2 regions of the Arthrobacter sp. 05L45_2 genome follow, and region 1 is predicted to be linked to the other one. Evidence: riboswitches for the same ligand, from Rfam matches in the RefSeq annotation. Region 1 holds a riboswitch; the other holds the start of a gene.

What was found. Region 1 has a riboswitch for glycine ahead of gcvP (aminomethyl-transferring glycine dehydrogenase). Riboswitches for the same ligand answer to the same signal wherever they lie in the genome.
Region 2: linked by a shared signal. The riboswitch ahead of cycA (D-serine/D-alanine/glycine transporter) and the one ahead of gcvP (aminomethyl-transferring glycine dehydrogenase) in region 1 are both predicted to bind glycine.

Annotation. Positions count from the first base shown of each region.
Region 1 covers NZ_JBFTNO010000154.1:2,712-6,116, forward strand. Annotated here, with positions in the region: gene AC1DHD_RS11920 (MFS transporter) at 1-548, opposite strand, end outside; gene AC1DHD_RS11925 (TetR/AcrR family transcriptional regulator) at 615-1,154, shown strand; glycine riboswitch at 1,264-1,362, shown strand; glycine riboswitch at 1,364-1,478, shown strand; gene gcvP (aminomethyl-transferring glycine dehydrogenase) at 1,518-3,405, shown strand, end outside.
Region 2 covers NZ_JBFTNO010000064.1:9,907-13,311, reverse strand. Annotated here, with positions in the region: gene cycA (D-serine/D-alanine/glycine transporter) at 1-1,330, opposite strand, end outside; glycine riboswitch at 1,484-1,581, opposite strand; gene AC1DHD_RS07235 (DinB family protein) at 1,901-2,404, shown strand; gene AC1DHD_RS07230 (lipoate--protein ligase family protein) at 2,418-3,167, opposite strand; gene AC1DHD_RS07225 (DUF2177 family protein) at 3,184-3,405, shown strand, end outside.

The sequences.
Region 1 (3,405 bases):
CCCCACCAGAGGTGTTCCACGAGCCACCCTCCGAAGATGGGCCCCAACGCGGCGCCACCGGAGAACCCCGCGGCCCAGACCGCCACGGCCAGCCGCCGGCGGTTGGGTTCGGGGAAGATGTTGCGGATCAGGGACAGCGTGGACGGCATCAGCATGGCGCCGAAGAAGCCGAGCCCCGCCCGCCCTGCGATCAGCCACTCAGCGGCGGGCGCGAAGGCTGTCACCGCGGAGACTGCCGCGAAACCGGCGCTGCCGATGAACAGCAGCCGCCGGCGGCCAATCCGGTCGCCCAGGCTACCCATCGCGACCAGCAGGCCGGCCAGGACCAGGGGGTATGTGTCGACGATCCACAGCAGTTCCACTCCGGAGGCGTCCAGGCTGCGCGCGATCGCCGGCAGCGCGAACGTGAGGGCGGTGTTATCCACGGCAACGAGCAGCACCGGAAACATCAGCAGGGCCAGGGCCAGCCAGTCGCGCCACGCCGGGCGCGGAGCGGAGGTGGTGCCGCGGGTGGTACCGGAGGTCGACGGGCGGTAGGAGACGGTCATCGAATAACTGTACCGTCTGGACGGTACAGTTAAGAAATTGGCGGTGCGCCGGGCATGATGGGAGCCATGGCCAGAAAACCCGTCGCCCGTGAAGCCGTCCTCGACGCCTTCGAGTCCCTGCTCATCACCGAGGGGGAGCGGGCCGCCACCCTCGACGCGGTAGCCAGGCTGGCCGGCGTCTCCAAGGGCGGTCTGCTGTACCATTTCCCCACCAAGGACGCCATGATCACGGTGCTGCTGGAGCGCCTGGACCGGCTCCTCGCCGACGACCTCGCCGCCATGGCCGCTGCGCCCGAAGGGGCCGCCGCGTACTTCATCAAGTCCTCGGTGTGGGCCGACACCCCACTGGACCGGGTCTTTGTGGCCGCCACCCGGCTGGCCGAAGTGGCACACGCCGAGACCCTGCAACGGATGGCAGGCGTGCAGGCGAGCTGGCTGGCCCTCCTCGCGGCGGACGTCGGCCCCGCGATGGCCAAGCCCGTTCTCTATCTGGGGGACGGGCTGTACTTCAATGCGATGCTCGCCCGGGGACCGGGCGGGGCGCCGACGGAAATGGCGGGCGACGTCGAAAGCCTGCTGGCCGCCGTCGAACGGCTGCGCGGCTGACGGGCGGGGCCGTATATGTCGCGGCTCCGGCGTCACTGGTTTGCGGACCTTGCCCCCGGCGTAGGACAATAAGTCTGTGACTATGGTCACGAGCAATTGAATATGCCTTTGATCTGCGGCGGGAGAGTTCTGCAAGTAGGTACAAGCAGGCGCCGTAGGAGCAAATCCTCCCCAGGAATCTCTCAGGCCCATGTACCGCCGCGGCAAGGCAACTCTGGAAAGTAGCACGTGCGTTATCTGACGCGACGTGCTCACCGACGGTGCAAGCGGAGCCCCGCATAGCGGCTGCGCGGAAACTCTCAGGTCCAATACAGAGCGGGGAGGAACCCGAATCAATGTGGCGTACCGTGCGCCGCCTTAGTTATGGAGTTCCTAGTGACTGTTACCTCAGCCTCCACGTCCTTCGTTGACCGGCATATTGGCGCCCGCCGCCAGGCCGACGTCGCCGCCATGCTCAAGGCAGTCGGCTACGACACCGTCAACGACCTTGTGGACACCGCCGTACCGAAGGACATCCGGCAGGATTCTGACCTGGCGCTGGGCGTAGCGCTCAGCGAAGTGGAAGTCCTCGCCGAGCTGCGCACGCTGGCCTCGAAGAACAAGACCGCCGTCCAGATGATCGGCCAGGGCTACTTCGACACCGTCACCCCGGCCGTCATCCGCCGGAACATCCTCGAAGCCCCGGCCTGGTACACCGCCTACACGCCCTACCAGCCGGAAATCTCCCAGGGCCGGCTCGAGGCGCTGCTGAACTTCCAGACCATGGTCCAGGACCTCGTGGGCCTGCCGATCGCCAACGCCTCGCTCCTGGACGAAGCCACCGCCGTTGCCGAAGCCGTCCTGATGATGCGCCGGGCCAACAAGAACAAGGCCGCCCACGACGGCAAGACCGTCCTCGACGCCGACTGCCTCCCGCAGACCATCGCGATCGTCAAGGGCCGCGCCGAGGCCCTCGGCTTCGAAGTTGAGGTCGCCGATCTGTCCAAGGGCCTGCCCAAGGGCGTTATCAACGGCGTCGTGCTGCAGCAGCCGGGCGTCTCCGGCCGCGTCTTCGACCACACCGCCGTCATTGCCGAGGCCAAGGAACGCGGCGCCCTCGTCACCGTGGCCGCGGACCTGCTGTCCCTGACCCTGATCACCCCTCCCGGCGAGCAGGGGGCCGACATCGCCGTCGGCTCCGCGCAGCGCCTCGGTGTGCCGCTGTTCTTCGGCGGCCCGCACGCGGCTTACATGGCCGTCCAGAAGGGCCTGGAGCGCTCCATGCCCGGCCGCCTGGTTGGCGTCTCCAAGGACAACGCCGGCATCCCCGCCTACCGGCTGGCGCTGCAGACCCGCGAGCAGCACATCCGCCGCGAGAAGGCCACGTCCAACATCTGCACCGCCCAGGCGCTGCTGGCCATCGTCGCGTCCTTCTACGCCGTCTACCACGGCCCCGACGGGCTCAAGGCCATCGCCGAGACCACCCACGGCCACGCCAAGACCATCGCCGCCTCGCTCCAGGCTGCCGGCCTGGACGTGCTGCACACCTCCTTCTTCGACACCGTCACCGTGTCCGTGCCGGGCAACGCCGCCGGAATCATCGCCGCCGCCGACGCCAAGGGCATCAACCTGCGCGCCATCGACGCCGACACCGTCGGTATCTCCGCTGATGAAGCCACGACGCCGGCAATCGTCGCCGACGTCGTCGCCGCCTTCGGTGCCACTGTCGCCGAGGACGCCGCGGCCACCGGCTTCGCCCTGGACTCCGCCGTCGAACGSACCTCGGARTACCTGCAGCACCCGGTGTTCAACACCCACCGCTCCGAAACCCAGCTGCTGCGCTACATCCGGCGCCTCTCGGACCGTGACCTGGCCCTGGACCGCACCATGATCCCGCTGGGCTCATGCACCATGAAGCTGAACGCGACCGCCGAAATGGAAGCCATCTCCTGGCCCGAGTTCGCCTCCATCCACCCGTTCGCCCCGGAGTCCCAGACCGCCGGCTGGCGCGAACTGATCGAAGACCTCGAGGCGCAGCTGACCGAGATCACCGGCTACGACCAGGTCTCCATCCAGCCCAACGCCGGGTCCCAGGGCGAACTCGCAGGGCTCCTCGCGATCCGCGGCTACCACCTCTCCCGCGGCGACGCCCAGCGAACCGTCTGCCTGATCCCCGCCTCGGCGCACGGCACCAACGCCGCGTCCGCTGTCCTGGCCGGCATGAAGGTCGTTGTGGTGGCCACGGCCTCCGACGGCACGATCGACCACGCCG
Region 2 (3,405 bases), on a different contig from region 1:
CCGGCGTCACCAGCAGGGCCGACAACGTGTCCGGCTGCGTGGTCAGCGTCCAGAGCACGAAGGCGAAGAAGGCGAAGACGACCCAGACCATGGGCACGCCGCCGGGCATCTTGAACTTCGAGGCATCGTGCAGCTGCGGGCGGCGCCTGCGGAAGGCCAGGTAGCTGGCCAGGATGATGGACCACACGAAGACGAAGCAGACGGCGGACACGGTTGTAACCATTTCGAAGGCCTTGCCGATGTTCTCCCCCGCGTACATCAGCACGACGCCGGAGAGCAGCAGCACGCACGAGAGGAACAAGGCGTTCTGCGGAACCTTGCGGCGGGACAGCGCTGCGAAGGGGGCGGGGGCGTCACCTTCCTGGGCGAGGCCGTAGACCATGCGGGAGGTGGAGTAAATCCCGGAGTTGGCCGAGGACATGGCCGAGGTCAGGACCACCAGGTTGACCACGGTGGCGGCGGCGCCGAGACCGGCCAGGGAGAACATGGCGATGAACGGGCTGTGTCCGGCGGCGAACTGGGTCCACGGCGTGACCGACATCAGGATGATAAGTGCGCCGACGTAGAACAGCAGGACACGGATCGGAATGGAGTTGATGGCCCGCGGCAGGTTTTTCTCGGGGTCCTTGGCCTCGGCTGCGGTGGTGCCGACCAGTTCGATGCCGACGAAGGCGAAGACGGCGATCTGGAAGCCGGCCACAAAGCCCATGAACTCGTTCGGGAAGAACCCGCCGTGGCTCCAGAGGTTGCTGAAAGTCGCCGGTCCGGCGTCGGAGCTGAACCCGCTGAAGATCATAAACAGGCCCACCACAATCAACGCCGCTATCGCGACGATCTTGATCAGCGCGAACCAGAATTCGGTCTCGCCGAAGGCCTTGACGGTGGTCAGGTTCAGCAGCAGCAGGATCGCGATGGTGACCAGGCCCGGAATCCAGAGGGGCAGGCCGGGCCAGAGCTCCTGGGAGTACCCGGCAATGGCAATAACGTCGGCAATGCCGGTGATCACCCAGCAGAACCAGTACGTCCAGCCGGTGAAGAAGCCCGCCCACGGGCCCAGCAGATCGGCGGCGAAATCGCTGAAGGACTTGTAGTGCAGGTTGGAGAGCAACAGTTCGCCCATGGCCCGCATGACGAAGAACAGCATGAAGCCGATGATCATGTAGACGAAAATGACCGAGGGGCCGGCCGCGGAGATGGTCTTGCCCGAGCCCATAAACAGGCCCGTGCCGATGGCGCCGCCGATCGCGATGAGCTGGATGTGCCGGTTGCTGAGCTGCCGCTCGAGGTGGGGAGCTTCAACCATGGTGGAAGGTGGTCGCTGAATCGTCATAAGGAACTCCATCGTTCAAGTGGCTGGTGCCACGATGATTCGGGTTCCTCCCCGCTCTGTCTTGGACCTGAGAGTTTCCGCGTACCTGCCCCCGCAGGAACCGCTTGCACCGTCGGTGAGCCGGGAAATGATCCGGCTGCTTTCCAGAGTTGCCTCGCCGCGGCGGTACGTGGGCCTGAGAGATTCCTGGGGAGGATTTGCTCCTACGGCGCCTGCTGCATGTACCGGCAGGACTCTCCCGCCGCAGATCATAGGCTTGTTTACTTATAGGGGGTGACGCGGCGCTGCGGAGGGTGGCTCCGGGCAAGAACGCGTCGTCATGGTTGCCGTGCCCTGGCTCGGGCCGGTAACCGCCAAACATGATCGCCGGGACCTCCTCGGAAGGATTGTCCGGCGGATTCAGTGTGGGATGGATCACGCCGGAAAGTCAAACCGCCGGATTTGTGACGCAGCCCGCGTTCCGGCGCTACCCGCCGGTAGGTCCTCCGGGCGGATAGCACCGGCCGGGCCGGAGGGGCCGCAGGGGCCGCAGGGGCCGGTGCCGGGCCGGGTGCTATTAGGATGTGGCCTATGAGCCATCACCCCAGCACGGAGCCCGGTATTTTCGCGGCGGATCTGCGGACGCAGTTCGACGCGTTCCTCGACGAACACCGGGCCGCGCTGCACGATTGCCTGGACGGAATGACCGAACAGGAGGCCCGCGCGTCCCTGGTCCCCTCCCGCACCACGCTGCTGGGGCTGGTCAAGCACGCCACGTTCGTGGAGAAGGTCTGGTTCGACGAGGCCATCACCCGCCGCAGCCGGCAGGACATCGGTATTCCGGCCACCCCGGACGAGTCCTTCATCCTGGCTGCCGATGACTCGATCGCCGGCGTCCAGGCCGCGTACCGGGAAGCCTGCGCCCAGTCGCGTGAGCGCGCCGCACCCCTGGGCCTGGACCACCTGGTGACCGGAAACAGGCGCGGCCCGCTGCCGCTGCGGTGGGTTTACCTGCACCTGTTGCGGGAACTGGCCCAGCACTGCGGGCACGCCGATATCCTGCGCGAACAGCTCCTGGCCGCCCGCCCAGCGTGAGCCGTCTCGGCCGTTAGGGCAGCAGGGCGCCGAAGTCGCCGTCGTCGAGCGTGGCGTACCGGGCGTAGGCGGCCAGTACGGCTGCCTCCACGGCGGGCACGTCCAGGCCCGGGACCAGGTCATCGGCGGCGCCGGCGGTGGCCGGGTCCCAGTCAAGGCCCAGCGCGGCGTAACTCGCCTCGAGGACTGCCCTGATGGGCGCGGAGTTCTCCACGATGATCACGGAGCTGAACAGCCAGCCGCCGGCCACCACTCGCTGGGCGGTGCCGACCAGCTTGATGGGGTGCTCCGGGACCAGGGGATCCCGGCCGTGGACACTGAATTCGCCCGGGCAGTACTCCCCCGGAATCTCGCCGACAGCGGCCGCCACCCCGGCGTCGCGCAGGGCCTGCGCCAGCAGCTCGCCGAAGAGGGAGAACCGGCCTTTGGCCCCGGCAATCGCGTCAGCATGGGGCTCCAGGTGGTCGATCACCAGGGTGCCCTCGTGGTACGCGGCGGCCCTGCCCCCGGCCTTCCGGACCAGCGGTTCGAAACCAAGTTCCCGGCAGGCCAGGGTGGCGGCGTCAAAGCCAGGCAAGTGGGTGTCACGCTGGCCGAACGCCACCGTGGGGGCGGGCCGGTAGAGCCGCAGCAGGGGGACCAGGGACCCGGTCTTGACCCGCTGCAGAAGGGTCAGGGCGAAGTCGAGGTCCGCCGCCGGGCCGAGGGAGTGATCCTGCCGGAACACCGTCAGGTTCCGGGGTCCCGCCGCGGCCTGCTGCATGTTGTTATGCTCCCTTATGGTCATTCTGCAATTCCTGGTGGTAGCCGCCGCGTTCGCCGTCATCGACGCCGTCTGGCTCAAGTCGATGAACAAGTTCTACCGCCGGCACTTGGGCCACCTGATGTCGGACAAGCCCCATCTAGGGTACGCCGTGGTGTTCTACGTGCTGTACATCGCCGGGATCCTCTTCTTTGCCCTCCGGCCCGCGCTCGACGGCGGCAGCTGGCTGACGGCGCTG